2 regions of the Gluconobacter sp. P5H9_a genome follow, and region 2 is predicted to be linked to the other one. Evidence: riboswitches for the same ligand, from Rfam matches in the RefSeq annotation. Region 2 holds a riboswitch; the other holds the start of a gene.
What was found. Region 2 has a riboswitch for cobalamin ahead of KP708_RS02570 (TonB-dependent siderophore receptor). Riboswitches for the same ligand answer to the same signal wherever they lie in the genome.
Positions count from the first base shown of each region.

Region 1 (15,446 bases), on a different contig from region 2:
AGATCCTTGCTGTGATAGACCCACGCCACTTTCAGGTCGTGTGCGTTGGAAGCGTTGATCTGGGTTGGCATGGCAAAGCGGTCTCCTGCCGGAGTGCCACCGTAGAACTGCCAGTCATTGGCAGCCTGCTGGTCTGCGCCCGGAAGGGTCGCACCGGTCTCCCCGGGGAACGGATTGAACTGCTGGTCGCGTGATGCGGTAATGTGCCATCCGCAGGCAAACACGAAGACAAACAGTGCCGCGCAGAATGCCATGCCGCCTGCAATAACGGGTTTGCCGAAGGAGCGACGCTCCGTGCCCTGGAGTAGTCGCCCTGTAATCCAGGGGCTGAACACCCACAGGCCCATTCCTGCGGGCAGGGCGAGAGGCGGGAGAAGGCGCCAGCCATCAAGGCCAACGCGCCCAAGTGCCCAGACAAGCGTATAAAGCAGGAGCCCTGTATAAACTGCGGAAGCGCCGGGGTGCAGCCGGATCATCAGAACGCCGGATGCCACCATGAGAACGCCTGCAATGGCGTAGTAGAAAGAGCCTCCCAGCCCAATTAACCACAGACCGGGTAAAGCCAACCCTAGGCCGAGCAGAACGAGCAAGATGCCCGTCACAAGGGGCAGGAACGAACTGCGTCGCAACGTAGGCGGCATGGAATTTTTCCTTTGGGGTAACCGAAAGGATTAATCCCGCACGGGGGAGCGCAGTTTCCTAAAAAAGAAAATAGGACGTTCTTTTGCGCCCGACTGTTTCAGATCGACTTCAGTGCGCCGCCATCAATACGGATCATGCTGCCGGTTATATAGGCAGCAGCCGTACTGGAGAGAAAAGCCGCAGTTGCGCCGAACTCCTCGACAGTGCCGTAACGTCCAGCGGGGATATTGCGGGCTTTTTCCGCCTGAACGGCCTCCGGTGTTTTGCCCGTCTTGCGGGCTTCGGCCTCTGCCAGGAAATGGGTTCGATCTGTTGTGATATGGCCGGGCAGAAGCATGTTGACCGTCACGCCATAGGGGGCCACTTCCGTCGCAAGCGTCTTGGACCAGCCCGCAAGTGCCGAGCGTAATGTGACGGAGACGCCGAGCCTGATATTCGGCTCAACCACAACAGCCGACGCGATGGTAAGGATGCGCCCCCACTGGCGCTCCTTCATACCGGGCAGTACCGCATCCGTAATTCTGAACAGGCTCAGAACCATGGTCTCAAACTGCTGTTTCCATGTGTCTATGGAAATGCCTTCAACACCTGACGGGGAGGGGCCGCCGGTATTGTTTACAAGAATGGAAATATCCGGATGCTGCGTGCGGATGGCCTGAACGAATTCCTCAACGGAGGCGCTGTTCGACAGATCAACCGGTAGCGCCACAGTCTGAACGCCGTGCTGACTGGCAATGGCTGTTGCCGCGTCTGTCAGTCTGTCACTGGCGCGCGCAGCCAGAACGATATGGACCCCTTCTGCCGCCAGTGCCTCCGCAACGCCCCGGCCCAGGCCGGAAGAGGCGCCGAGAACAAGAGCTTTGCGGCTTGAAATCTGGAGGTCCATATCAAAGTATCCTTAGGGGCGAGGTAAAATTGAGGAAGATGAGCGGGTAACGATCAGCGCATCCCCGGCTGTTTTTTGACCGTCTGCCAAAGCGTTTCCAGCGTTTCCAGATTTTGCTCGCCCATTGTTTTACCCTCAGAGGCCAGGCTGGCTTCCATGGCTTCGAAACGGCGCGTAAATTTCCGGTTGCTGCGGCGCAATGCGGCTTCCGGGTCAATGCCCAGCTTGCGTGCCAGACTGGCGACAGTGAACAGGACATCCCCGAGTTCGTCTTCGATCCGATCCCGGTCTCCGTCCAGTTCGGCTTTAAGTTCGCCGATTTCTTCCTGCACCTTTTCCAACACGCCCGACGCATCATCCCAGTCGAACCCGACGCGAGCTGCACGGCGGCACAGCTTGGCGGCTCTGACCAGGGCAGGCAGGTGCTGGGCCACACCAGCGAGTGCGCCATATTCTGCTTTGGCGTGGCGCTCGGTTTCTTTCGTGCGTTCCCACAGGTCTTCGTCGTGTTCTACATCGCTGAAGATGTTGGGATGGCGGCGGACCATCTTGTCAGCGATCTTTCCAGCAACGGTTTCGAAGTCAAATTGCCCCTTTTCTTCAGCCATTTGCGCTTGGAATACGACTTGTAGCAGCAGATCCCCAAGTTCATCCGGCAAGGAATCACTGTCATCCCGGGCGATGGCATCCATCACCTCATACGCTTCTTCTATAGCGAAGGGCGCAATGGTTTCGGGTGTCTGTGCCACGTCCCACGGGCAACCGCTCTGCGGGTCGCGCAGGCGCTTCATGATGTCCAGAAGGCGGTCAATCTGACGGACGGGGTGGGTCTGGGTCATAACAGCTCCTGGGTAATGATCTGGCGTCTGGCCTGACCCAAAAGCATACTCTTTCGTTGCACAGACAGAAAGCACAGAGCGCACGAACCGCTCTCACGGGATGACAGCACCAAGGGTAACGCGATAAGAAGGCCAGCCCGGCTGCTTGGACAGGCCGGACATTTTTTGCAGACCGGATTTTAAATACATGGCCAGGATCTTTATCGACGGAGAAGCAGGAACCACGGGGCTGGGCATACGCCAGCGTATCGAGGCCCTGCCCGAAAATTACGGCTTGGAACTGCTATCGATTGATCCGGCTCTGCGCAAAGACGCTGAGGCACGGCGCGCCCTGCTGGCACAGGCAGATATTGCCATTCTCTGTCTGCCAGATGACGCCGCGCGTGAAACTGTTGCTCTGGCAGAGGGTCTGAACGTCCGTATTCTGGATGCCAGTACGGCACACCGGATTGCCGATGGCTGGGTTTATGGTCTGCCGGAACTGGATGAAGATCAGGGCGCCCTGATCCGTGGTGCGACCCATGTTGCGAATCCTGGCTGTTATCCGACGGGTGCAATTGCACTTTTGCGGCCGCTGGTTCGCGCTGGACTTGTCCCGGCAGACCACTCCATCTCCATCAATGCTGTTTCGGGTTACAGTGGGGCAGGGCGCTCCGCGATCAAGGCGCATGAACGGGATGGCGGCCCGGCATTCTTTCTTTACGGGCTGACGCTGGAACACAAACATCTTCCAGAAATCCAGCACTATTCCGGCCTGACGCGCCAGCCTGTGTTCGTGCCGTCCGTCGGGCACTTCCCGCAGGGCATGATTGTGTCCATCCCGCTTCACCTTGCGGATCTGCCCGGCCATCCGACGCCGCGTGATCTGGAGGCAACGCTTGAAAAAGCTTATCGCGGGTGTGACCATGTGCGGGTTCTGCCGTCTGAACCCAAACTCCTGGCAGATGCGCTGGCCAATACGGACAACATGGAGCTCCGTGTGCACGGCAATGCGCAGGGAGAAAAAGTAGTTCTGACCGCGCGTCTCGACAATCTGGGCAAAGGAGCCTCTGGCGCTGCGATCCAGAATCTGTTTTTGATGCTGGGTCTCTGATTTTCCACGGTTTGGGATTTTTTTTTCACGGTCTGGTCCTTTGCTCAGGAATGCACTAGGGTCTGGGCCGTTCGCGCGAGAGTGGCGGAACGGTAGACGCAGTCGGCTCAAAATCGACCGCCGAAAGGCATGGGGGTTCGAATCCCCCCTCTCGCACCACAAACCGGGCGCACCAGTCTGGCTGCACCCGAGGACCGTTTAGCCCGGAACGAGCATGTCCAAGCCGACTGTCAGACCTTCCCGCCCGTTCTTTTCCTCTGGTCCGTGCGCAAAACGCCCTGGCTGGTCCCTCTCGGCTCTGGATCAGGCCCTGCTGGGACGGTCACATCGTGCCCCTGAAGGCCGTGCGCGCCTGAAGGAAGTCATCACCCGCTCAAAAAATATCCTAGGCATTCCCGCAGACTGGCGTCTGGCTGTTGTTCCGGCTTCGGACACCGGTGCGGTTGAGATGATTCTCTGGGCCATCGCCGGTGAGCGCGGCATGGATGTGCTGTCTTTTGAAAGTTTTTCCGGAACATGGGCGCAGGATCTGCGGGACGTTCTGAAAATCGAAGATCTCCGCGTGCTGGACGCTCCTTATGGAGAGCTTCCGGATCTGGCGGCTGTGGACTGGTCCCGCGATGTCGTCCTGACCTGGAACGGTACAACGTCAGGCGTTCGCATTCCGAATGCAGAGGCTATTCCCGTCGAGCATGACGGTTTGATCATCTGTGATGCAACATCCGCTGCTTTCGCCATGGACCTTCCGTGGGATCGTCTGGATGTTGTCACGTGGTCCTGGCAGAAGGCCCTCGGCGGTGAAGCTGCTCACGGCATGGTGGCCATCAGCCCCCGTGCTGCCGCTCGTCTGACAGAGGCTGCCCCACGTCCGCTGCCCAAAATTTTCCGTCTGACGGGAAAGAAAGGTCTGCTGGAGGCTGTGTTCGAAGGGGATACCATCAACACGCCCTCCATGCTGTGCGTCGAAGATGCGCTGGATGGTTTGCGGTGGGCAGAGTCTGCGGGTGGTCTCCCTGCTCTCAAGGCGCGCTCGCAAGCCAGTCTGGCCGTCGTAGCGGAATGGGTGGAAAAGACGGATTGGGTGTCCTTTCTTGCGTCCGATCCTGCAACGCGGTCCTGCACGTCAATTTGCCTCAAAATCGTAGCACCCTGGTTCGAGGCACTGTCGCCTGAAGCTCGGGCCAAGGCCGTCAAGCACCTGACCGGGCTGGTCGCACAGGAAGGTGCAGGCTATGACCTCGCGTCTTATCGAGACGCCCCTGCTGGTTTGCGGATCTGGGGAGGAGCCACCGTTGATGCAGCGGATATTCAGGCTCTCCTTCCGTGGCTGGACTGGGCGTATGAGTGCACGCGCGAGGAGTTTGCTGCATGAGCCTGTATTCCGAGACCCCGAGCGCTGCCCTTCTGCCGTCTGGCTTCTCCGACCTTCTGCCGGGTGAAGCCGAAGCTGAGGCGCGAGGCATTGCCTGCGTCATGGAAGCCTTTTCCCGGCATGGCTATGAGCGTGTACGTCCGCCTATGCTGGAGTTTGAAACCTCCCTTCTGAACGGTTCAGGCGGTGCGCTCTCCACTCAGACGTTCCGTCTGATGGACCCAAGCTCTCATCGTATGATGGCTCTTCGGCCAGACATGACGACGCAGATTGCCCGTATCGCCAGTGTCCGCCTTCAGGATGCACCGCGCCCGCTGCGTCTCTCCTATTCCGGAAGCTGTATCGTCATCGGCACGCCAGGACGTGAAGCTGACCGTCAGGTTTCCCAGGCTGGTATCGAACTGATTGGCCCGGATTCTGCACAGGCTGATGCTGAAGTGGTGGCGCTGGGCGCCAGAGCACTTGAGGAACTGGGCATCAAGGGTGTGTCCTTCGACCTCTCGATGCCAGCTCTGGCTCTGGGCCTGATCGAGACTGCTATTCCTGAAGCGGACCGGGAAGATCTGATTCAGGCGCTGAACCGCAAGGATGCAGCCTCTGTTGCTGAACTTGGCGGCTCAATAGCGGACACTCTGGCGGTCATGCTTCAGGCCGCAGGTCCTGCCAGTCGCGCGCTTGATCTGCTCGCTTCTCTTGATTTTCCGGCGTCCGTCCGTCCGCATTTCGAGCGTCTGGTTGCCTCCGTTGCCGCTATTCGCGAGCGCGCACCGTCCTTGCGTTTGACGGTAGATCCCGTGGATTTCCGGGGATGGCAGTATCATACCGGACTATGCATCACGGTCTTTTCCACCACCTCGCGTGAAGAGCTGGGTCGTGGTGGACGGTATATTGCGGGTCAGGAGCCAGCCTGTGGTTTGACGTTGCGTCCGCAGGCGCTGTTGCGTGCGGCTCCTGTGCCGCCGTCCCGTCCGCGGTGCTATGTGCCCGTTCGGCTGGAGGATGAGGCCATGGCAGCCCTCCATGCTCAAGGTTTTGCGACGGTTTCTGCACTTGAAGTAGATGCAGAGCCTGATGCCGAAGCGCGCCATCTGCGTTGCACCCATGTCTGGCGGAATGGCGCAGCGCACGCGCTCTGACCCCCAGTTTTTTCTAATTTCTGCTCTGCATACCAAGTCGAGGAAGCCAGCTCATGTCCAACGTCACCGTGATCGGAACCCAGTGGGGGGACGAGGGTAAAGGCAAGATCGTGGACTGGCTTGCCAGCCGCGCTGATATCGTTGTCCGTTTCCAGGGTGGTCACAACGCCGGTCATACGCTGGTTGTCGGCGATCAGGTCTACAAGCTGTCGCTGCTGCCATCGGGTCTCGTGCGTGGCCAGATTGGCGTGATCGGCAATGGCGTCGTCATCGATCCGAAGGCGCTGATGTCCGAGATTGACCGCGTGACGGCGCAGGGCCTGAAGGTCACGCCGGAAACGCTTTGGATTGCTGAGAATGCCCCGCTGATCCTGCCGGTACATGGTGCGCTGGATCGTGCGCGTGAAGCTGCTCGTGGGGATCGCAAGATCGGCACGACTGGCCGCGGTATCGGCCCGGCTTACGAAGACAAGGTTGCCCGTCGCGCCATTCGCGTCTGTGATCTGGCCGAGCCCGAGACGCTGGACTGGAAGCTGGACGAAGTGCTTCTGCATCACAACACGCTGCTGGCGGGTCTGGGTGCTGCGACCTTCACGAAGGAAGAACTCAAGGACTTCCTGACGGAATTCACACCGCGTCTGATGTCTTTCGCATGCCCGGTCTGGGACCGTCTGGACGAAGCGCGCCGTGCTGGCCGTCGTATCCTGTTTGAAGGCGCGCAGGCGGTCATGCTGGACGTCGATCACGGCACCTATCCGTTCGTGACAAGCTCCAACACGGTTGCTGCCGTTGCTGCATCTGGCAGTGGTGTCAGCCCGGCTTCCATCGGCTTCGTGCTCGGTATTGCCAAGGCCTACACAACCCGCGTCGGCGAAGGTCCGTTCCCGAGCGAACTGTTCGATGATGTTGGCCGGACGATCGGTGAGCGTGGTCATGAGTTCGGTACGGTCACTGGCCGTCCGCGTCGTTGTGGCTGGTTCGATGCTGTCATGCTGCGCCGTGCAGCCCGCGTTGGTGGCGTCACGGGTATTGCTCTGACGAAGCTGGACGTGCTGGACGGTCTGGAAGAAATTTCGATCTGCGTTGGCTATGAGTTGGACGGCAAGAAGATCGATACCTTCCCATCCGCTCCGGGTGCACAGGCTCGCGTAAAGCCGATTTATGAGACGATGCCGGGCTGGCAGGAAACCACAGCGGGCGCCCGTTCGTGGGGTGAGCTGCCGGCACAGGCCATCAAGTATGTTCGTCGCATTGAAGAGCTGATTGAAGCTCCGGTTACGCTGCTGTCCACCAGCCCGGAGCGTGATGACACGATCCTGATGCGTGACCCGTTCGAAGACTGAGTTTTTCCTGAACGGGAATCAGCCGGTCCGTTAACGAAGCCTCAATTCCTGTTTGGCACATAATGTCAGACAGGAATTTGATGGAACGGACATGGATTACACTCAGGGAGCTGACAGCCCCGAACTGCTGATCGCAGACCGTTATCTGGTGAACACGCGCCAGAAACAACCTGATCTCAGCGGCTGTCCTGCCTGGGTGGCTCAGGACGTTACGGCCACAGGTTCAACCTGGCTGGCTCTGGCACCGTCCATGCCGTCCCCCCATTTTTCTGATCTTATGTTTTTCCGACATGAGAGTGTCATTGGGCTGCATGCCCATGAATATCATGAAGGTTCGCTTTGGGTGCTATGTCCGCACCCTCCCGGACCGTCCTTGAAAGACAATCTTGGCGTCTGGTCTGAAAGCCAGATCATTGATGGGGTTATACGCCCTATTGCCGATGCTCTTGAGAAGCTCTCATCTATGGGGCTGACCTGTCGTGGAATTCGTCCGGATAATCTGTTTGTTGGACAGGGGCTTCATCAGGTGGTGGTTGGCCCGCTTGGGGTTGCCTGCAATGCAGAAGCGCAGCCTGTCCTGTTTGAACCGTTGTCTTCGGCAGTTTGTCATCCAACGGCCCGTGGGGCAGGGACGATTGCCTGCGACATCTTCTCATTGGGTGTACTGGTTCTCTCCCTTTGCATCGGGGAACTGCCCCTGAGGGACCTGTCAGATAAAGAAATTCTACAGCGACGTTTTGAAGTGGGCTCTGCCGAGGCCTACATGCAGGGACATAACGTTCCCGCGGGCCTGGTCTCCCTTCTGGAGGCCATGCTGTCTGACAGGCCCGAGAACCGACCTTCTCCCAATGACCTTATAACCATTGCGCCGAGCAAGCTGTTTTCGATCCGGTCTGATATTCCCGCGCGCTCGCCTCTGGTCATTGGGGGGGCGGAGGTCAGAACGCCACGGGCACTGGCATGGTATGCCGGGAAATACCCCAATGAATTCCTGTCTCTGCTTCAACGAAAGATCGTCAGTCAGTGGTTACACCGCGAACTGGAACTGTCAGTTATGTCGAGCTTGATCGAACAGGCTGGGATTGCGTTTTTGCCATCCAGCGGAAACAAAGCCGTAGACCCGACGACGATGGTCGTGACGCGGGCTATTGCCATTCTGGACCCTGCAGCTCCAATGTTCTGGGCTGGCCACTGGTTCTGGCCATCCGCCATTCCTCATATGTTGGCGTGTGCCGAAGCCAGACGGTTCCCGCCTGAAGAGCAACGCAATATCCGTGGGATAGCCGGCTTCCTGATGACGAGTCCGGAAGTGTTTGATGTTCCTTCGCTGCCCGCATTGCAGGCAAAGCAGATCAATGATCTCGCGACTGATTCCCGCCGAACAGGTGCAAAGGGGATGGAGCAGATCCGTCGTGTGCCTTACGACGTGAATGTCTATCAGCCCTGCCTGTCGTCTCGTTGTTTGAAAGAACGGATCTCGTTGTCAGCGGGTCTGTTGCAATGGCTGAATAGGCACGTTTCGGAACAGGAGCTTTCTGCCGACGACCTGGGGCGTTCAGGCTTTCTGGACGATCAGATGCGGACTTTTATGGAAAGTCATTGCGCGCGCCAGGGGATCATCCCACTTGCGCAGTCCCAGAAAGCGGGTCTTCCGTCCTGGCTTTCAGATCTGACGTTGATGGCTGCGGCCCAGCGACGTTTCGACAAGACACCCCTCAGTGCTGTGGCAAAGCGGGCGCTTTCGCTGCTTGAAATCGAGCTCAAGCAGTGGCGGAGCAGAACGACCAGAATAAAGCGTCGTGCCCGGTTATTTCAGCTGGCGGAAGCAGGAAATCTTACGAAATTTCTTGATAACGTCACGGACCCTGCGGGTTTGAAGCATGATCGCAAACTGGCTCGACAGGCTGAAGCAGAGATTGCCCATCTTGAGAAAATTCTCGAGGAGGAGCCCGCCCGCAAAGCTGTCCATGAAAAACAGGCCCGTAATGCTGGAGAGTTCTTTTCACTCTTGATCGGGATTGCTGTCGCCATGGCCAGCATCTGGCTGGAGTTTTGTGAATGACGCGCCAGTCAGGGCGTTTGCGCGTGCCAGAGGCCAGTTTCAAATGGTGGCACGGCCTCCTCCTTGGCCTGCTTCTGGCCTATGTGCCGGGCAGTCTGCTTGTGGGTGGTGTCCTGCTGCTGCCTCTGATCGTGCTTCGATTAATCGATCCGGATGCTGATCGGCAGCGGATCATGATCGTTCTGTTTTATTTGGGGGCTGTCATGGTTCATCCCCTGAGGGAAGCATGGTTGTCGCATGGGGATTGGGATGCCTGTACCCAGCAAATTATGCAGCCAATGCTTCTTGTCATGGACTGGATGGCCGTTGGTGTGGCGTGGCTTGTCGCGGAAGCGTCTGCCATTGGTGCCAGGCTTTGGTATGCGGATTACGTTCGCAGGGAGCGCAGGAGCATCGAAAAGAAGATCGACGCCCTGCGAGAGGAATGGCTGACTTCAGACAGTGAGAGGCAGGCCTGAAGAGGCCTGTTTCTTCAATTTTCCGGAGTTTCTTCTTCTGAGGGGCTCTCGACAAGCCGGGAGGCAAGATCTCCCGTAGCGCCACCCACAAGACCGCGCGCATAATCCTGAGCTGAGAACGGGCGCAGGTCCTCGGCCTGTTCGCCGACACCGACCATGTGCACGGGCAGTTTGAACTGTTCTGCAAGTGCGACCACAATTCCACCGCGGGCAGAACCGTCCAGTTTGGTCACGATCAGGCCTGTGACGTTCACCAGCTCACGGAACACCCGTACCTGCTCAATGGCGTTCTGACCGGTCGTTGCATCCAGCACCAGCAATACGGAATGCGGGGCGGTTGGGTCGAATTTCTGCATGACGCGGATGATCTTGGCCAGCTCTTCCATGAGCGCGCCCTTATTATGCAGGCGGCCGGCGGTATCGATGAAGAGGAGGTCTTTGCCCTCTTCGGTCGCGCGTTTGATACCGTCATAGGCGAGGCCAGCAGCATCAGCTCCGTGTTTTCCCGCGATAACGGGCACATCTGAGCGTTGCCCCCACACCTGAAGCTGTTCGACCGCCGCAGCACGGAAGGTATCTCCCGCCACGAGCATGACGGATTTGCCTTCCTCGCTGTAATGGCGGGCCATTTTGCCGATGGTCGTGGTTTTGCCAACACCGTTGACGCCGACCACGAGGACGACATGGGGCTTCTTCTTCGGATCAGGCTCAAACGGGATCGCAACCGGCTCCAGAACCCGCGCAATTTCTTCGGCGAGGGCATCGCGGATTTCGTCACTGGTGACGTCCTTGCCAAAGCGGGAGCTGCGAAAGCTCTCGATAACGCGCTCTGCCACGACAGGACCCAGGTCTGCCGCGATCAGTTCGTCTTCGAGTTCTTCGAGAGCAGCATCGTCCAGCTTGCGATGCGTGAACACAGCTCCGAGCCGTGAGCTCGAGCGTGAAAGACCCTGTTTGAGTCGTGAGAAAAATCCAGCCATGCACGGGAGTTCGGACAGGTCAGGCCTAACGTCAAGTCTGTAGCGTCGATTTCCTGAGGGCAAACGTGCCTTTGGAGGAGTGTTTCAGACATTGACAGTACGGAAGCGTTTCAGTTTTTGTGTTTCGGTATGGTTCTTCACCCTCGGTTTTGTGGCGTGAAGCTAAGAGGGAAGTCCGGTGTAAGGCCGGCGCTGCCCCCGCAACTGTAAATGGCGAGCCGTCACCCAACTGATGTCACTGGAGTGCCTATGCCTCTGGGAAGACAGGGTGGCTGCGAAGACCCGTGAGCCAGGAGACCTGCCATGCAATTTCAACCACCGGCGGGGTGCCCGGGGCGGCTGTTTGTGGGGTTCCGGAGTCCTCTGTGACAGCCGGATTGCGAACGTGTCTGCCCTGTTCCTGTCATACCGAGCAGGGCTCATATGACTGTACTGTTACCGGAAGAGCGCTTCAGGCGAAGTGCTGTTCCTTTTCAAAAGCGTCGTTGCAATTGGCGACGATCGACTATTTCTGTGTCCGTTGTGATGAGCAGCTTGCTCATGGGGCCTACACTGGCAGTTGCTGCGGAAGGGGCGTCTGATACGGATAAAGTCGAAGCATCCGGACATCTGGAAAAGAAAACCACTTCTGCGGCGCAAAACCATCCGGTGGAGCGGATCAGTGTCATGGCCTCCCGCCGTAATCTTCTGGGACGAGCGGACACGGCGAGTGAAGGATCTTTGACCGCACGTGAAATCCAGCAGCGGCCTGCGTATCGCGTGGGGCAAATTCTGGAGGCTGTTCCCGGACTGGTGGTGACGTCTCATTCCGGGGAGGGAAAGGCCAATCAATTCCTGCTGCGGGGCTTTAATCTGGATCATGGCACGGACTTGGCAACATTTGTTGATGACATGCCGGTCAATGGCGTCAGTAACGCGCATGGTCAGGGCTACACGGATCTGAATTTCCTGATACCCGAAACACTCTCAGGCATTGATTATACCAAAGGGCCATTTCACGCAGATATCGGGGATTTTGGTGTGGCCGGTTCCGATCACATGAAGCTGGCAGATCACATCGCCCGTCAAATTAGCCTGAGTGCCGGAACGCTAGGGGATTATCGGGCTTACATTGGCGGTACGGCACGATTTGCTAATGGCGATCGTTGGGTTAATGCCTTCAATATTTCTCATTCAGACGGCCCTTGGAAATATCCGGACAATGCCCGGAGCATCCGTGCATTGACGCATTACACCCACGGAACCGCCACCAAAGGCTTTGACCTGACGGGGATGTTTTATCGTGGTCAGTGGAGGGCCACAAACGATCAACCGGTGGCGGCCTACAAGGAAGGGCTTATCAGCCGCTATGGCTCTCTGGACCCGACCGATGGCGGCTTTTCGGAGCGCTACAGTTTGTCAGCGCACTATCATCTTGCTGGCGATGACTGGAAATGGGTTACGAGTGCTTTTGCCATTCATGACCGGCTGACGCTCTGGAACAACTTCACGCATTACCTGGATGACCCAGTAAACGGAGATCAGCAGCAGCAGGACGAGACACGAACTACGCTTGGCGGAAGCAGTGTCTATTTCCGACAGGACCATGTGGGCCGTATCCGGACTGACACTCAGGTTGGCGTTCAGGGACGTTACGACTTTCTGTATGTGGATCGTCGCCATACCCACCAGCGTGTCACGCTGCCGGAGTGCCCATCCAGTCTGGAGAGCACGGTGCCTGACCTGTGTAACGGGGATAACATCGATCTTGGAGCTGTCGGTCTTTTTGTCCAGAACACGACGCACTGGTTACCCTGGCTTCGAATGGTTGTTGGTTTACGTGAAGACTATCAGGGTGGTACAGACGAAAATCTTGTCGACGGTAGCCTGACCAGAAAGCATCAGTGGCTGTTTCAGCCCAAGGGAAGTCTGGTATTTGGCCCCTGGAAGAAAACCGAACTCTATCTGAGTGGCGGAAGAGGCTTCCACTCCAACGATTTCCGCTCAGTGTCTGGTTCTTATGCGTCAGACGAATTTGCCAAAGGGTCGGTTAAAGTTCCTCTTATGACGTCGGCTGTCAGCGGTGAAATCGGTGTACGGACTACGCCTCTCCGTCATCTGAATGTGCAGGCGGCTGCCTTCATCATCGATTTTGCGTCGGAGCTGAGTTACGACGGCGACGCTGGTGTCACCTCTCCTGGCCCTGCCAGTCGTCGGGAGGGAATTGAGTTTTCCGCACAGTATAATCCGGTTACCTGGCTTGAACTGAATACGGATCTGTCCTTTGCGAAAGCACGTTATCAGGCGTCAGATCTGGCCAGCTATGGAATTGATGGTCGGTACGTGACGAATGCCCCAAATTTCGTCTGGTCATTCGGCATCCTTGCAGATCGAGGCCCCTGGTATGGCGGTTTGCAGGTACGCTGGCTTGGGGGATATCCGCTGGTGGAGGATAACAGCCTGCGTTCCAAGGGATATCAGGAACTCAATCTGAATATTGGCTATCGCTTCACCAAAAATCTGAAACTCGAAGCAAACGTCTTTAACGTCTTCAATACGCATGCCTATGCGGCACAATATGCGTATGACTATCGTCTTACACCGACCTCTGCTGTGCAGAGCGGTGCAACAGGTCATCCGCTGGAGCCGGTTTCTGCCCGCTTCGCCCTGACCGCAGGTTTTTAGGGAGGGCTGCGTCCTAGAAGATGCCCTTCTGACACACCGTAGATCGAAAGCGGGACGATGCTTCCTCTGGTTGGGGAGGAAGCATCGTCTGCAAAGCGCACAGGCGCAAATTCGGGAGAATGACCGCGGTCCGGTGTTTCGATCAGGACGTCCACCGCCTGGCCAATGAACCTTTCAAGAAACGTATCGCGGTTCGCCTCACCGACAGCCCTGAGCTGGCCTGCTCTGGCCTGACGTTCTCCGTTGGGCACAGCGGGCATTCGGGCGGCGGGTGTGCCGGGGCGTTCGCTGTAGGGAAAGACATGCAAAAACGGGATAGCCTGCTCTTCGATGAAGGAGAGGGTTTCGTTGAAAAGCGTGTCTGTTTCTGTCGGAAAGCCCGCGATGAGATCTGCACCAACACCAATATCCGGGCGGAGAGCGCGAGCATGCTGGAGCATGGACGCGACCTGCGTGGTGGTGTGTCGGCGTTTCATGCGCTTGAGAATGAGATCAGAACCAGCCTGAAGAGATAGATGCAGATGTGGCATCAGGCGGGGCTCGTTTTCCAGAAGCCACCAGAGATCCCTATCTCCCGTTTCCGGATCAAGAATGACAGGGTCGATGGACGACAGGCGCAGGCGTTCGATGGCGGGAACGTCCTGCAGGAGCGTCCGGCACATCCGGCCCAGACCTTCGCCATCTGTGCCTTGCCACGAAGCAATATCAACACCCGTGAGAACGATTTCACGATGTCCGGCCTCAGTCAGGGCGCGGGCTCTCGAAATAGCTTCTGTTGTTGGGGTAGAGCGGGAGTCTCCCCGGCCATAGGGGATAATGCAGAATGTGCACCGATGATCGCATCCCTGCTGGACCTGAAGCAGAGCACGGGCATGCCGTGACGGTGGAAGGCCGGGCTTGCTGTCTCCCCATGTGGTGGGCTTGAGCTTGTCAGCGTTGGGCACAACCCGTACCACGCCGGGCAGCTCCATCCAGCGTTTGGCGTCAATTTCCGACGCGCAGCCTGTCACGACTATTTTTGCATCCGGGCGCTCGCGGTGGGCACGGCGGATGGCCTGCCTCGCCTGTCGCTCTGCTGTGGTCGTGACGGCGCATGTATTGACGATGATGGTGTCATCCTGCCCACGGGCGTGATGCGCCATGCCGTCGCTCTCATGTGCGTTGAGACGGCAGCCGAATGTCAGGATAGAAGGGGCAGTCACGGAAGCTTGCCATGGAAAACGGTTGTGGCCGGCCCGGTCATCAGGACGTCTCCGTTTTCCTGCCAGGTGATTTGCAGGTCTCCACCGTCCATGGTCACGAGGCAGGTCCGGTCTGCCAGGCCCCGGCGTACGGCGTTCACCACGGCAGCGCAGGCTCCTGAGCCGCAAGCCAGCGTCAAACCCGCACCGCGTTCCCAGACGCGCAGGCGCATGTGGCCGGGCGTGATGAGATCTGCAAATCCGATATTGGCGCGCTGCGGGAAAAGCGGAGACTTCTCGAGAGAGGGGCCAAGGTCTTCTGCGCGCGATACGTCGCCGAAAACGGTTGCATGAGGATTTCCCATGGAACAGGCGGCTGCATCATGCAGGGGCAGGTGAAGTGTGTCGCAATCCTTGGACAGCGGCACGTCCTGCCAGCCAGTTCGGGGAGCGCCCATATTCACCGTGATGCGATCGCCATCCTGTGACGTGAGGAGAAGTCCGGCCCGGGTCTGGAGAACGGGATTGTTACCAACGAGGCTGGCCACACACCGCGATGCATTCCCGCAGGCGCCGGATTCCGACCCATCAGCATTGAAGAAACGGACCAGAACATCTGCTCCTTCCGCAGTTGGGGCAGAGAGCAGCACCAGCTGATCGCAGCCTATGCCGAAGCGCCTGTCGCACAGGTGCCGGATGGTGGCTTCGTCAAGGGCGGGGTCGGTTTCGCGGCCATCAATGACGATGAAATCATTGCCCAGGCCGTGCATCTTGGTGAAAGAAAGGGTCA
Region 1 is NZ_JACRVW010000014.1:41,167-56,612, forward strand. Features, by position in the region: gene KP708_RS12220 (membrane-bound PQQ-dependent dehydrogenase, glucose/quinate/shikimate family) at 1-641, opposite strand, end outside; gene KP708_RS12225 (SDR family oxidoreductase) at 740-1,528, opposite strand; gene mazG (nucleoside triphosphate pyrophosphohydrolase) at 1,582-2,367, opposite strand; gene argC (N-acetyl-gamma-glutamyl-phosphate reductase) at 2,555-3,460, shown strand; tRNA gene KP708_RS12240 (tRNA-Leu) at 3,536-3,619, shown strand; gene KP708_RS12245 (phosphoserine transaminase) at 3,675-4,832, shown strand; gene KP708_RS12250 (ATP phosphoribosyltransferase regulatory subunit) at 4,829-5,968, shown strand; gene KP708_RS12255 (adenylosuccinate synthase) at 6,022-7,311, shown strand; gene KP708_RS12260 (protein kinase domain-containing protein) at 7,403-9,373, shown strand; gene KP708_RS12265 (hypothetical protein) at 9,370-9,831, shown strand; gene ftsY (signal recognition particle-docking protein FtsY) at 9,846-10,811, opposite strand; cobalamin riboswitch at 10,925-11,132, shown strand; gene KP708_RS12275 (TonB-dependent receptor) at 11,352-13,475, shown strand; gene KP708_RS12280 (MiaB/RimO family radical SAM methylthiotransferase) at 13,472-14,677, opposite strand; gene dapF (diaminopimelate epimerase) at 14,674-15,446, opposite strand, start outside.
Region 1: linked by a shared signal. The riboswitch ahead of KP708_RS12275 (TonB-dependent receptor) and the one ahead of KP708_RS02570 (TonB-dependent siderophore receptor) in region 2 are both predicted to bind cobalamin.

Region 2 (15,446 bases):
GGTTCTTCATTCCGAAAACATGAAAATCAAACTGACCATCCAGCGTGTCACCCACCTGATGCTGGTTCATATAAACATAGAACCGATCCCGGCCGACCCGACCGGGTGCGATGGCGTTTCCGGCTGCGTCCGTCTGCCCGGCTGAACCGATATAGCTGTAGGACTCAGCGTTATTCCAGTTACGCTTGGCGTAAAGGACATAGGTCTTATTGTGGAACGTCATGTTCTCCGTTGGCTGCCACGTCAGATAGAGCGTCGGGGTCACATTGACCGAGCCAGCTTTTGCATCCTTGGCATTGTAATACCGCCAGAGCGATGATCGGCTTACGCCTAATCCCTTGGAAGACGACAGCAGGCCGCCCACACCATCATGGACCTGAGCCAGCGGGACCAAAGGGGTTCCATAATACGTCGACAAGCGATCTGTCAGATAGTCGACGCCAAAGCGGGCTGTGAATTTCTTCGAAGGGTGCCAGAGCAACGTTGTCGTGAAATCGTTGCTGTGTGGATCTGCGCCAGCAACGTATCCATCAGACGAGGTACGACTGAAATCACTTCGAATGGCCAGCGTGTCAGTAATGGGAACCGAACCGCCCACGCCAGCATTCCACGTATTGAAACTGCCATAAGATACCAGAGCATTAGCATGCGGCCCATCAAACGCAGGGTCACGCGTTCGCATATCCACAGTGCCGCCAACAGCGCCCTGCCCGTACAGAACAGACGACGGCCCCTTGAGAACCTGAACGCTCTCAAGATTAAAGCTGTTGAGCGGACGGTTCACCATCGTGGTCGGGCCGTAATAAATTCCGTCCCTCAGGATCAAAACCTGATTTCCGCTGAAGCCACGCATCATCATCTGCGCCGGACTTCCTGGAGATCCACCGGAAGAAACACCCGGTGCACTGTCTGCGGCGTCTTCAGCGTGCACATAACCGCGCTGCTCCATCACGCTGCGCTGAATCATATTGATCGTCGCAGGATTATGTTGAACCGCCAGCCCGAGCCTGCCCCCGATAACAGCACTATCCTTCAGCGGCTGCGCCCGACCGTGCGCCGTAATGTGTTCTTCTTTCGCTTTGGCAGCCGCCTTCCTGACGTCTTCTGTCTGGGCGAACGCAGGCTGAAAAACGGTCAATGCCGCAACGGGCAACACACCGACAAAACTGATTTTCCTCATGGATAACGCAAACTTCACTCAACAATGCGTCACTACGATGAGCAGGATGAACCATCCTGCTGCGTCCGGTGCACCCCGCCCTTTCGCTTCGTCCATGACCATTTTCGATGGCAGGTCTCCTGGCTTGCGGATCATCGGCAGATCGCGAGCCTTCCCAAGGCTAACGCCCCAGTGGCCGGGTTCCCGGAACCCATCGTGATCAGCCTCACCGCTCACAGTTGCGGGGGCAGCCGCAGCATTTCACTGCGTTCCCTTTTCATCCCCTTCCGGGGAACCATCATTGAGCAGGGGCATAACCGAAACTCCCATATAGTCAAACACGTATGTTATAACATATCAATAACTGAAGTTATCAATTTGAACAATGGAGGCCCCTCAATCCTTGGAAGAGAAACCAAAACATGCCTAATCTCATGCTTCCCCACTCTGGACAGAAAGTGTCGCAGGATGAAGCTCTGTCGTTTTGGTCCCTTGGATCAGGAAACACCTGGACTCATTGATGACACTGGCATGCTGCGAAGCCTCAAAGGGATTCTGCCTGATATTACGGCTGCCCACCTGTCTCCAGAGCAGCTAAACGCCTTACGGGCCATTGATCCGAACACTCTCCCTGTCGTTTCAGAAGCACCACGCTACGGTATTCCGTTCTCAGGTGCCGGAAAGTACATCTGCATTGGCCTGAACTATCGGGATCATGCCGAGGAAGCAGGCCTTCCCCTCCCCTCAGAGCCAATCGTATTCATGAAAGCCATCTCTGCCCTGACGGGTCCGAGCGATGGTATCCTGATCCCTAAACAAGCCACCAAAGTGGACTGGGAAGTCGAGCTCGCAGTCATTATTGGCACGAAAGCGGCCTACGTCTCCCCGGAGAAGGCTTTGGAGCATGTGGCGGGATATTGTGTCGCCAATGATGTCTCTGAACGCTCATTTCAGATGCAGACAAGCCAGTGGGACAAAGGCAAGGGCTGCGACACATTCGGACCCTTGGGACCATGGCTTGTGACTGCTGACAAAATTGTCGATCCGCAAGCACTCTCCATGCGGTTAGATGTCAACGGACAACGTCGACAGACGGGACATACCTCCAACATGGTCTTTGACGTCCGCAGCATCATTTCACATGTCAGCCACTACATGACACTAATGCCAGGCGATATCATTGCAACAGGTACACCTGCGGGCGTCGGCGTGGGCATCAAGCCTCACCCAGTCTATCTCGAACCGGGGGATGTCTTGGAAGTGGAAATCGAAGGGCTTGGCATTCAAAGGCAGACGGTGAGGTCAACTCACGCCTGAACGGATAGAAAGACTTTCACACAGCACGATTCTTGAAAAAACATCCGCTTTCGTAATTCTTTTTTTGTAGAAAATACTTGCCCGCTCAAGGTGGCAGGAAAGCTGCGCTGAATGTAACAACTGCGAATTTGAGTGAATTAAAGATTGAAGTTTTTGAGAATGAATATCATTTGTAACTTTAAGAAAGACGGGAACTCGGTTGAAATTCCCGTGAAAATTCATTCCAGCGGAGGCAGTTAGCCCGTTCCATGAGACTTCCAGCGTCGAACGTTCCTCAACGTACAAATTTTGGTCCAATGCTTTTTACGGCGCTCCTCCTCTCAGGCACATGCAATGGTGCCTTCGCTGCTGCAGTTGATGAGGGTTCGCCAGATACACGCAAGAAATCATCTTTAGCGACGAGTAACGCAGAGGAACGTTCCGCTTCGAAACAGTCTCACAATGTGCAGCGCAAACACGTTGCGCAGGAAGATAATACGCCTGGTAGCATTGAACAGCTTCTTGTACAGGGACATCGACGCAATGCGTCCACAGACGGCACCGGAACCTATACGGTTTCCGCGGTCTCCACGACCAAGATGCTTCTCAAACCGATGGATATTCCGCAATCCATCTCTGTTCTCAGCAGTCAACAGATGAAGGACCAGAATCTCAATACGATTGATGCAGCTCTCAAACAGGTCGCTGGTGTCAACGTTAACATGTACGGTGATGGAACAGGTGGCTATACAGCCCGTGGCTTTTCGCTTCAGGCTCAGTATGACGGCGTTCCTTCCATGAGCGGTCTGACGTTCAGTCAGCAATACGATTTGTCCATCTACGATCGGATTGAGGTCCTTCGGGGACCGGATGGAATGCTGCAAGGTTCCAGCACACCAGGCGGGAGTGTCAATTTCGTTCATAAGCGCCCGACAGAGCAGTTCCAGGGGAATGCTTCATTCTCTGCCGGCTCGTGGAACAACTATCACGCCACTTTTGATATTGGCGGCCCCGTCGTGAATTCGAAAATCGTCTCGGCCCGACTGGTCGTCGCAGGAACAGACCGTAATCAGTTCTATAGCAACGCCTATGATCGGCGATGGACGATCTATGGGGTTACGGATGTGCACCTGACGCGTCACGACACACTGACAGTCTCTGTAACGTCTCAAAGCAACGATACCACCCGCTACATGGGCCTTCCCAGAGCCAGCAATGGTGCAGATCTTGATTTACCCACCAGCACCTTCATAGGCGCGAACTGGGGTAAATCCGAAGTGCCCATGACAGAAGTCGAGGCACAACTCGAACATCTTTTTTCTCATGGTTGGCGCGGGCGCTTCAACTACCGTCATCGGATCGCGGCCACGACGCTGCAATACGCTTATCTCAACGCTTATAATGCCGGTGCAAAGAGCGGAAATTTCGTCGCGGCCAACACACGTTATGATGAGACCAATGACGGTCTGGACGCCTACGTCACTGGGCCTCTTCATCTTTTTGGACAGAAACACGTCCTGATGATGGGAGCAAACTATGACCGTTACCTCTATGAAGGCGGCGGCGCCAGTGCAAACTCTCGCACCTATACGGCCCTGGCTGGAATCCCGATCAGTGCCAACAATGCCATCCCGTCCCTTGCCCTCCCTACAATCACCAATCGCTATTGGGAGCCGTCCACACAATGGGGCGTTTATGGTCAGGCGCAGATCAAACCGATCTCAAGCTTTGCTCTCCTGATCGGTGGACGCGTTAGCGGGTACGTCAGCAAGACACGTCGAATCTCGCCCTATGTGGGCAGAACCAACACAGATATCGACCAGCAAGGCATTTTGACGCCCTATATTGGCGCGGTCTGGCACTTGCGACCCAACATCTCAATGTATGCCAGTTACGTCTCCACCTTCTCGCCCCAGTCAGTCTTTGACACAACGGGACGTCTTGCGCCTGTTCGTGGCAATCAGCTTGAAGGTGGCATCAAGGGAGAGTTCTTCCACGGGCACCTCGGCATGACACTGTCTGGCTACAAGATCATCCAGAAAAATGAGGCTATATATAACGGCACAATCGGCGCCATCTGTGGCCCTGGTGGCATAGATGACTGCTATGTCGCCACAGGTAAGACGCGCAGTCAGGGCGCGGAAGCAGAATTGATCGGTCGCCCCCTGGAGGGCTGGGACATTAATGCCAGCTATACCTACAACGATAACAGGATCGTCAATAACGGTAGCGCGACACAGTCTGGCCTGACCTATGCTGGCAACTCACCCAAACATCTATGGAAACTCTGGACACATTACCGTTTCGAACCCTATCGCGGTGCGCAGAAAAACGTCTGGAGTATTGGCGGCGGCCTCAATGCGCAGACCAGTACCTTCGGGACAAACCGCACCGTAACGCAGGGTGGATATATCATCGGATCCATTCAGGCGGGATACCAGTGGAACAAGTATCTTTCCCTCTCCGCGACGCTCAATAATATTGCCAACAAGCGCTATTATCAGCGCTTGGGCAATCTCTACTACTACAACTATTATGGAGAGCCGCGGAACTTCATGTTCACACTCAGGTCGAATTTCTGAGGGATATTTCAGGCGGCTTCATAAGCTCTCTGCAAATGGGCGGGGCTCCATAGGTAAGGATCTACCGCGTTCAGAGCTTGTGGGGCCGTTTTTTCGGTATGTGTATCCGGTCCGGTCGTTCCAGGATCGGTCTGTCTAGACCACAATAATATCATGATAAGTCCGGCAACCACGACAATGATTGTCAAAAAAACCCAGCGTCTCTCCATGATCTTTACTCCCGGCAGCAATCAGCCATATTCGTCGGCCGCCTCTGAGAATCATAAGCCAGAGCATGACCAAGGGTTTCCGCTACACACAAGGAAATAACCTCACTCGCACCAGAACGGGGCATCTTTCGAAAAATTCTTCCATCGTTTGGGGAGTTTCTTAAGGATCTTCTTCCGATCCTGATGTGCAGCCTGGATGATCGCGTCCCCTGCCTCGGATAGATCCGGCCTTTCACTGATCGCCTGGTTCACCAGGGCCTCTGCTGTTGCGGCATCATTGAAACGACCGAACAGTTCCTGCAAATCCTTGCAATGGCTCATGTAGGTTTCGAGGTGGCGGCCCTTATAAAGGGGAAGAACAGTCTCGATACTGTATCGCAGCCCTTTCAATGCCTTGCGGACGTTATGAAGCTGCCGGTCTGATAGTTTCCCGATATGACGCCCCCGATGCTGGACCTTGCGCGCCATTCTATCCAGCAAAACAGGCGCATGATCTTCCAAAAGTGCTCCGGTAAGTTTTGGCCCAAAGACAGTTGCGGGATCTTCCGTACTCTGCGCCAAAGAAAGCAGTGCAGAAGTTATGCGAGGATCAGTCAAATTCTGCCGCATCTGCCCTAAAGCGTTTGATCGTCTTTCTTCTGCAAATTGGCTAAACTCGGCCCGAGCCTTTTCGGTCAGGTGGTTAGGTACAATCTCGGTCAGGAAAACATCCCAATCTCTGACATTCCCGAGAGATCGTCCAATTTTCTGCAACACCCTCGCTTCATTCTCAAACGCGCCTTTTGAAAACAGAGGGCGAAAGGCTTTCAGGATTGTCCGTAGCCGCCGAAGAGCCACTCGCATCTGGTGAACGCCCGCGACGCTTCCCTGCTCGGCTGATGGCTGAAGAGTCAGAAAAGCCGCCAGAAGCCCTCGGACAGACTGGCTCCAGCCCTCCCCAACAGTTACATCACCTGTAAAGACAGGAGCTTTAACCATCGCACCATCGGGATAGAGGCCTGTTGCCAGCCGGACGCCCCTCATAGGAACGGTCTCCCCCGTCAGCCAAATGGGCAGATCATTCAGGGTCTGCGCCATGCCGTAGAGACTGCGCACATCCCCTCTGACCAGCCTCAGATCCAGCGTACAAACAGCTTCCGCCAATTCTCCAGCCTGCACCGATCCGCGAGATAGAGTAATCCTGATGGTGTGATCATCAGACGCCTGCTCCCCCTGTAACTGCCAGAAATCCGATCGGTATATTGGGAGCAATGCACCTGAAAGATCCAGGTTCGCAGCCGGAGTGGCTTCAAGCAGCGTTGTCTCGGGACGTAATCCCTTCCTGGACCAGACCCATCGTTCTGAAGACTTCATATTCGGTAAGCCAGACCATGCTACAGGCTCCAGCCCCTGAACCGAAAAACGGCCTTCCCGCCCTGTGCACAGCGCCCAATCATGGCGAGACAGCAGACCCGATGCCGTGTCATGGAACGTCCAGACCCGATGGCGAGGCCTGACACTTTTCAACGATGGAGCAATAATCGGGTGATGTCGAATGAGAGGCCATGCTTCTGGCAGAAAGCGAAATGTCAAACGTTGCGGCAAAAGGCTTCGGATCATTGTTCTTTCCCCTCCAGCATGACCACTCATGAAGCGTAAGCCCTCATGCCCTAACGTTGCCAGAGGATAAAAGGAGCTTCCAGTGGAACGCTGAGAATGTCTGCTGCTGGAATGATCCGTAGCGTACACTCTGCCGCAGGCGCAGGGAGCTCTGTCTCAAGAGTATAGGCAATCCAACCATCCTGAAGATGTTCTGCCTGTGTCAGGGACTTGATGCGTGGATGACCATTCTGCGGATTGGCGTAGAACTGAACACTGAACAAAGCAGGGTCGAGCATACCGGGATGAATGAATGCATGAGCTTTCTGTTCTCCCCCACTCTCGGGAATGACAACCTCACCGATCCTGAGACTACTCCAACCGGCAGAGAGGGCTTTCTGCTGGTCCCGAACTGTTCCAGCATCCTCCCCGTGTTCGGCCAAGCGACGTCTGTAGCGCTGTGCGCCTGTTAGATAGAACTGCTCCGTATAGTCGCGAACCGTTCGGTTTGCGGAAAACTGAGGCGTCAGGCGCGCCATGCTTTCGCGCATTTTCGCCACCCATGCGCGCGGTATTCCGCTGGGATCGCGTTCATAGAACTCAGGAAGAACATGCTCTTCCAACAGTCTGTAGAGTTCCTGCGCGTCAGAATGGTCATAAGCCGGATCTCCCGCATGTTCCAGACCATCCCCGAGCGCCCAGCCAACTTCTGGCGCATAGGCCTCAGCCCACCATCCATCGAGTTCCGACAGGTTCAGGCCACCATTCACCAAAACTTTCATGCCGCTGGTTCCGCTGGCTTCCCAAGGGCGCCGCGGTGTGTTCAGCCACAGATCCACTCCCTGAACCATTTTTTGCGCCAGAGCCATGTCGTAATCGGCGAGGAATATGACTTTCCCTAAGATATCCTGACGTTGGCAGAAGCGCACCCAGCGCGTGATCATGGCTTGCCCCTCCTGATCACGCGGATGAGCTTTACCTGAAAGAATGATCTGAACCGGGCGATCAGCATGTCGCAACAGACGGACGAGCCGCTCCTCGTCGTACAGTAGAAGATCCGGGCGCTTGTAAGTAGCAAACCTCCGCGCAAACCCGATTGTCAGGGCGTCAGGGTTCAGGGTTGGCGCGGGCAGACACCATAGCCCGTCTTCACCAACGATACATTGCCGGGCAGAGAGCTCCTCTCCCAGAGCCTGAACAAATCCTGCGCGGGACTCACACCGGCTCTTCCAAAGAGTTGTGTCGTCAAGGCGCCGCACAGCATCGCCCAGACCTTCCAGATTGCCTTCCCACCGACTTCTCCCCCCGACCTTGGTCCAAAGTTCATCAGCCGCTACTGAATCCCAGGTCGGAGTGTGAACGCCGTTTGTCACATGAGAGACTGGGACTTCGCTTTGTGGCCACCGCGGGAATAAGGGCGTGAACAGGGACCTGCTGACAGCGCCATGCAACTGGCTCACGCCATTGACAGCACCGCTACTTCGAACGGCCAGATAAGCCATATTGAAGAATTCATCGCCATTCTCTGGATCAAGCCGCCCTAGCGCAAGAAAATCCTGAATGGGCATCCCGAGACGCTCTTCGGCATAGAACGTGAGATGGCTCTCAATGAGTTTGGGCGGGAAAAGATCAAACCCGGCGGGCACAGCAGTGTGGGTTGTGAAGATTGTTCCAGCGCGGACAATAGCCCGAGCCTGCGCGAACGGGATTTTCTCTTCTTCCGAAAGGCAGCGGGCCCTCTCCAGCGCTGCGAATGCTGCATGTCCCTCGTTCAGGTGGCAAATATCTGGCCGGTGCCCTAAAGCATGCAGCAACCTCCAGCCCCCAATGCCCAGCACCATCTCCTGCCGTAAGCGAAGCTCCGCATCTCCACCATAAAGCTGAGTTGTGATGCAGCGAACAGCCGGAGGATTGGACGGATCGTTCGTATCCAGAAGATAAAGGGTTGCCCGGCCTACAACGGCTTTCCAGGCCCGAAGCCAGATTTCACCAGTCGCTGTCTGGACAGAAAGTCGGAACCAGTCCCCGTCCGGGGTCAGGACTGGCTGTATTGGAAGCTGGTCAGGATCATTAAACGGATAGAGCGCGCGCTGCTCGCCTGCTGGAGTAATAACCTGGCGAAAGTAGCCCTGCGCATAAAGGAGCCCGACAGCGACAACAGGAACACCCAGATCACTCGCCGCCTTAAGCTGATCAGCGGCCACATTTCCGAGACCACCAGAATAGATCGGGAGTGCCTCGCTAAGCATATATTCCATGCTGAAATAGGCGACCTCAGACAGCTCCGTTTGACCATGGTTTTCCGCAAACCATGTTGGACGTTCGAACTCATATTTGCGGCGCTCTATACTGGCTTTTAGAAGACGCCGAACGTCCGCATTCTGCAGAGCATCGCGTAGCTGAGCCTTGGGTGTGCGGGTCAGAGTGATCCATGGATTATGAGTTCTGTCCCAGAGGTCCGGATTGATCATCTGCCAAAGCAGATCCGCCTCGTGATTCCATGTCCAATGCAGATCAAGCGCCAGCATTCGCAGAGCTGCTTCTGCTGCACGCGGCATACGAGGAGACGTGTCGACCATAGAACCGGAACTCCCATGACTGTCCGTGACCAGCTCTCTGGAGGTATGGCCATTTCAGTGAACAGGACAGATTGCGTACATTAAGCAACTGGGGCGCTAACGCATGAGAACCAGGGAAGGATAAGGTGAACCCGCTGCCAGACATGCTTCGTGACATCACATTTTCTGATAAGCGCACGAAAGAAGGTGGGCTTTAGCTAAAAACCTCTGTTCCCCTCATCCGTTTGCTATGAACGGCGCTGTTCTTCAAGAACTGCCCCATTAATGAGGTGCGTCATGCTCCGGAAGCTTCTGCTCGTCTCAATAATAGGTTCATGCGTTGTCCCGTCAGCATGGGGTGCTCCCTCCACGAAAAATTTGTCTGTCGCTCGGGGCTTCCATCTAGAGATCGTATCCGCTGATGTCCGTGGTGCGCGGGAAATTGCCCTTGGAGACAGGGGAACTATTTTCCTTGGCTCGATGGGGCCCGGAAAGGTCTATGCCGTCTCCAGTGTTGGGAATCCCGGAAAACCGGTTCAGGTCCGAACTGTCGCCAGTGCCCTCGAGACGCCTTCAGGCGTCGCATTTCACGACGGAGATCTCTATATCGCTGAACCAGAAAGACTTCTGGTTTTAAGAGATATCGAAGATCATCTGGATGATCCCCCCAAACCGGAAGTCATCACAGATCATTTGCCCTTCAGTGACGGTGACCATTTTTGGAAGTTTATCGCCTTCGGGCCAGATGGAAGGCTTTACGTGACCATCGGGGCGCCCTGCAACGTCTGCGATGTTGGGCGTGATTTTGGAAAAATCATCAGCCTGAAGCCCGACGGCACCGACAGGCAGGACGTGGCTTACGGCATTCGCAACTCAGTTGGTCTAGCATGGCGAAAAACAGGAAAGGACCTGTGGTTTACGGATAACGGCCGCGATATGATGGGCGATGACGTCCCTTCTGACGAATTAAACACCCTTACACGGCCCCAACAGTCTTTCGGCTATCCGTATTGCCATCAGGGAGATGTCCCCGATCCCCATTACGGAACAGACCACTCCTGCGGTGAGTTTACTCCGCCGGCCCTGAAGCTAGGGGCCCATGTCGCAGCATTAGGTTTGCGATTTTACGAAGGCCCTGCCGCGTCACGTTCCTTAAATGGTGCATTGCTGATTGCAGAACATGGGTCGTGGAACCGGAGCGTTCCATCAGGGTATCAGGTCGTTACAGTAAAATTTGATAGTACAGACCATCCACAGCAACCAGAGCCCTTAATCTGGGGTTTTCGGCGGAACGGACGGACTTTTGGCCGCCCGGCAGATGTTCAACCAATGCCTGACGGCAGCATTCTCGTTAGTGACGATTTTTCCGGCTCGCTCTACAGGCTGACTTATGCCTCTGCCGTACAAAAATAAGTATCATAGAGTTGGAAGAGCCGGCACGGGTGCAGCGACCCGTCGGACAGTTTGAACAGAGGCTATCCGCAGCCAGAAACGGGTGACGACAGCCCCCAGTAGAATCATGAGAAAATAACGCATATCATTCCCCTTTTCAGAGGTTATCGTGAAGCATAAACTTGGCGAATATGCGCAGGAACTATGGCAAACGTGATTCAGAACGTAACAGTTCCCGTTCTGAATAAGGAGAAAAATAAAATGTCTTTTGGTATTATTATTCTGGTGGCCCTTGTGGCTGTACTTTTTATTCTCGGGCCCATTCTTGTTGCCGTCGGCGCAGCCGCTTGGATTAACGATCGTTTTCTGAGCCGAAAATAACTTCAAACGTTATTCTATTGTTCGGAACGGAAACGGCCTGGACCCGCCACGTCCTGTAAAAAGACAGGACGCTCCAACTCTGCGGAAGAATATCCAGCTTCCCCACCGCTTCTGCATTCAGGCCCATTGTCAGCAAAGTCAGGGCTCGCACGACCTCAGCGTCCACCCCCAAAATTACGGGATTTTGCGCCTCCCTGATGTCTGATAGCCACCCGGCAAGACGGGCATACATTTTGGTCCGGCTCTCACCAGCCGGCGGTGAAAAATCGGGGTCCATCATCCATTGTGACAGACTTACTGGCGATAGGGTTTTAAGGCTCTGTCCGCACCAATCACCATAGTCATGGCCCCTAAGTCGCTCATCCACGGTAACAGGACACTCGGAATGAGCCTCAAGCCATGCTGCATCAGAGTTGCACCCTGTCAGGATGGGCAGGGACTTTGGCCAAAAACTCCCTTCCAGGCACTCTGTGTTACGTTGTTCACCGCTTTCGGGGAAAACGCTCCGCTTCACAGACGGGTATGGGGGGAGAGCAAAACAGAACAGCTTCATTTTACGAGCTTTGACCATTCCTGAAGCGCGCGCTCTAGACGATCCCAACCAGCACTATCCCGCGGCAGACCAAATCGCAGTTCCGTTGGGCGCTCCGGGAACGCGCGGGTCACGATGCCGCATCCACAGAGGAATGCCCATAGAGAAGCCGCCTCATCTGAACTGACCAGACAGAACAGAAGCGTGTTTCCTTTAATGATCAGACCCGCCCGTTTTAAGATTTTTGCAAGACGTTGCGCGTCCTGCTCCAACCGCGCTTTCGTTCTACCCAGCCAGTCCTGATCCGACAGGGCTTGACGTCCTGCGGAGAGTGCCAGGGTGCTGACCGCCCAATCCCCTATCAGCTTCCGAAGTTGATCCGCCGTTCCGTCAGACGCAATAAGGAAACCAAGCCGTACGCCCGGCAATCCGTAGGTTTTCCCAAAAGAGCGCAAAACCAGAAGGCCGGTTTGCGGGAAAGATGCGGCAGCACTTTCATGCTCGAAATCCGCATACGCCTCATCTACGATTAACCACCCGCCGGAGACTGCACAGCGCTTTGAGAGTTCCAGAAGCGTCTCGACAGGCAGACATCGACCGTCTGGATTATTCGGATTACAGACTACGCACACAGCCCCTGCCTGCCCTGCGGCAGCTCTTAAGGACTGAAGATCCGTCACGATCGACACATTGACCCCTGCGTTTCTCCATGCCTGTTCGTGGCCAGAATAGGTGGGTCCGAAAATGAAGACGTTTTCTGCCTTCAGCACCAAGGGCAACAAAGCGATAAGCAACTGTGTGCCCGGCCCCGCTACAATCATGTCTTCATTCGGCACACCGTAAGCTGCCGCTGCTGCTTTTAGGAGCGCCGCCTCATCTGCTGTTTCCGGTAGCCGGGTGAGCATGGACATCTCTACGGGAGAAAGGGGGTACTCGTAAGGACTAATGCCCGTGGAAAGGTCTATGAAAGGCCTCGGGGCCTGCGGGAAACGCGACATCACCTGCCGCACCTGCCCCCCATGCACCGGCATGTTTTCCAGCACCGATCGCATCATGCTAGATCAAGCCATCCGGATGAAACACACAGGCCCATGACTTTCTCCCTCCTGTCCCACACACTGTCCGTTGCCTGTCTGGCCTGTGCGATTGAAGCCGCTTTCGGTTATCCGAATTGGCTTTTTCGCAAGATTGGCCATCCAGTCATGTGGATTGGTGCCCTTATTGCGCGACTGGATCGTTCGCTCAACCGCTCGCAGGATAGCGCTTTCCGGCAACGGTTATGGGGAATGGTCTGCCTGACGATCCTCGTTGGCTTTCCGCTCCTAGTTGTCTGCATGGCCCTTCAGTGCATGCACCTTCTGTTTTCCCCTCTACTTGCCTGGGGGATGGAAGGAATTATGGCCAGCACTCTGATTGCCCAACGTTCCCTGTGGGAACATGTCCGAGCGGTCCACACTGGCCTGCAGACAGCGGGACTGGCAGGTGGCAGGAAAGCGGTTTCCATAATTGTTGGCCGTGATCCTGAGCAACTTGATGAAGCGGGCGTAGTACGCGCGGCTATTGAAAGTCTGGCTGAGAATTTTTCCGATGGCGTTGTTGCGCCACTTTTCTGGACTGCCCTCTGTGGTCTGCCAGGCGCAACCGCTTACAAATCAATTAACACAGCAGACAGCATGATCGGTCACCTCACGCTTCGACACAAAGCCTTTGGGTGGGCTTCTGCGAAGTTGGACGATCTGGTGAACCTTCCCGCCTCCCGTCTATCCGCTCTATGGCTTGTTTTGGCAGCACTCACGATGCGCGATACTAACCCGACTGAGGCATTTCGAGCAGTCCGGCGAGATGCAGGCCACCATCGCTCCCCAAACGCCGGTTGGCCGGAAGCTGCCATGGCAGGTGCGTTGGGCCTCAAGCTTGCTGGCCCCAGAGTTTATAACGGCCTTCTAGTCGAAGATTCATGGATGGGCGAAGGCCGTGCCACGCCAACCGCTGACGACCTCTGGCGAGCTCTCACCCTCTACCGTCGGGCCTGCTTCATTCAGGGAGCAGTGCTGGTCCTGCTCACCCTTCTGTTCTGGTTGTGAAGGATTAGACAGGTCGAGCCAATGTAAGAAGCGCATCCAGATCAATGCAGGCTTCAAGATGGTCCGCCCAGGCATCCAGCGCGGCCTCAACCCGCTCACCATGATCCTGAAGGTCAGAATGCCCGGCGCCCCCTACACGTGAAAGAAGAGCTTTCCGCGCATCTCCACCAGACAGAACCCCATGCAGATAGGTTCCCCAAACGCGTCCGTCTGGCGAAACGGCACCTTCAGGCTCACCGTCTACCGTTGCAAATGGCCTCTGAGTATCAGGACCAGCAGTTCGCCCGACATGAATTTCATAGCCAGTGAGCGGGGTCCCTTCCGGCACCAGTAATCCACTCACTTCTGTCAAACACTTATCATTTGTCAGAACCGTCTGCACGTCCAGCAAGCACAAGCCCTCGACGAGACCCGGGGGGCCTTCGATCCCATCCTTGTCCTCAATGGATTTTCCAAGCATTTGATACCCACCGCAAATACCAAGAACACGACCGCCACGCCGGATATGCGCCTTCAGGTCTATGTCCCATCCCTGTTTCTTGAAAAATGCCAGATCAGAAATAGTCGCCTTGGAGCCTGGTATGATCACAAGGTCACAAACTGGAAGGGGCCGACCAGGTGCCACGATCTCCAGAGTGACGCCCGGATCAGATCGCAAGGGGTCTAAATCATCGAAATTGGCGATCGTGGGTAGCTGCGGCACGACAACCCGTAAGCCGTCGCCTACTGGCGTTTCGTTCACAAGATCAGATGCGTCTTCAGCGGGAAGGTCACCAACATGCGTACAGTGTGTGACGAGACCAAGCTTTTCCCACCCCGTCTGGCGTGAAATAGTGGTCATGCCATCGGTAAAAAGCGAGGCGTCTCCACGCATTTTGTTTACGATAAACCCTTTGATCCGCCCTGCATCCTGCCCTGACAGCACCATTTTTGTTCCCACAAGGCTGGCAATCACGCCCCCCCGGTCGATATCACCAATGAGCACGACGTCCACATCGGCAGCTTCGGCAAAACCCATATTAGCAATGTCGTTTGTCCGCAGATTGACCTCTGAAGCCGATCCGGCCCCTTCAATCAAAACGATATCAGCTTCTGCCGCCAAAGTGCGAAACGCGGACAACACGTCTGGCATAAGAGTTGTCTTGACGTCCTGATAAGCACGAGCCCGCACGGTTCCTCGCACTTTCCCCCGAACCACCAGCTGGGATCCTGTCTCGCTCTGAGGCTTCAACAGCACAGGATTCATGTCCACGGTGGGAAGAACCCCACAGGCCCGGGCCTGAAGCGCCTGGGCACGCCCAATTTCGCCTCCGTCTCTGGTCACGGCGGCGTTGTTTGACATGTTCTGAGGCTTGAACGGGCGCACTGTAAGGCCACGTCGTATCAGGGCTCGGGCAATCCCTGCAACAAGCACAGATTTCCCAACGCTGGAGCCCGTTCCCTGAAACATAAGAGCCCTAGGGCGCTTCCGCTGCGTCATCAGAATTCGAACCCGGCCTGAGCTTTCACACCTGCACTGAAATGATGTTTTACCAGTGTCATTTCCGTTACCAGATCCGCAGCTTCCACAAGGGCTGGTTTGGCATTGCGCCCGGTTATGACGACATGCTGCATGTCAGGACGCGCCTTCAGGTCTTCCAGAACCTGCTCCAGTGGCAGATAGTCGTATCGCAGG
Region 2 is NZ_JACRVW010000002.1:110,570-126,015, reverse strand. Features, by position in the region: gene KP708_RS02570 (TonB-dependent siderophore receptor) at 1-1,180, opposite strand, end outside; cobalamin riboswitch at 1,272-1,474, opposite strand; gene KP708_RS02565 (fumarylacetoacetate hydrolase family protein) at 1,628-2,476, shown strand; gene KP708_RS02560 (TonB-dependent siderophore receptor) at 2,920-5,037, shown strand; gene KP708_RS02555 (CHAD domain-containing protein) at 5,349-6,845, opposite strand; gene glgP (alpha-glucan family phosphorylase) at 6,896-9,403, opposite strand; gene KP708_RS02545 (sorbosone dehydrogenase family protein) at 9,680-10,795, shown strand; gene KP708_RS02540 (histidine phosphatase family protein) at 11,127-11,708, opposite strand; gene cobD (threonine-phosphate decarboxylase CobD) at 11,705-12,742, opposite strand; gene cbiB (adenosylcobinamide-phosphate synthase CbiB) at 12,779-13,771, shown strand; gene KP708_RS02525 (cobyric acid synthase) at 13,776-15,221, opposite strand; gene cobO (cob(I)yrinic acid a,c-diamide adenosyltransferase) at 15,251-15,446, opposite strand, start outside.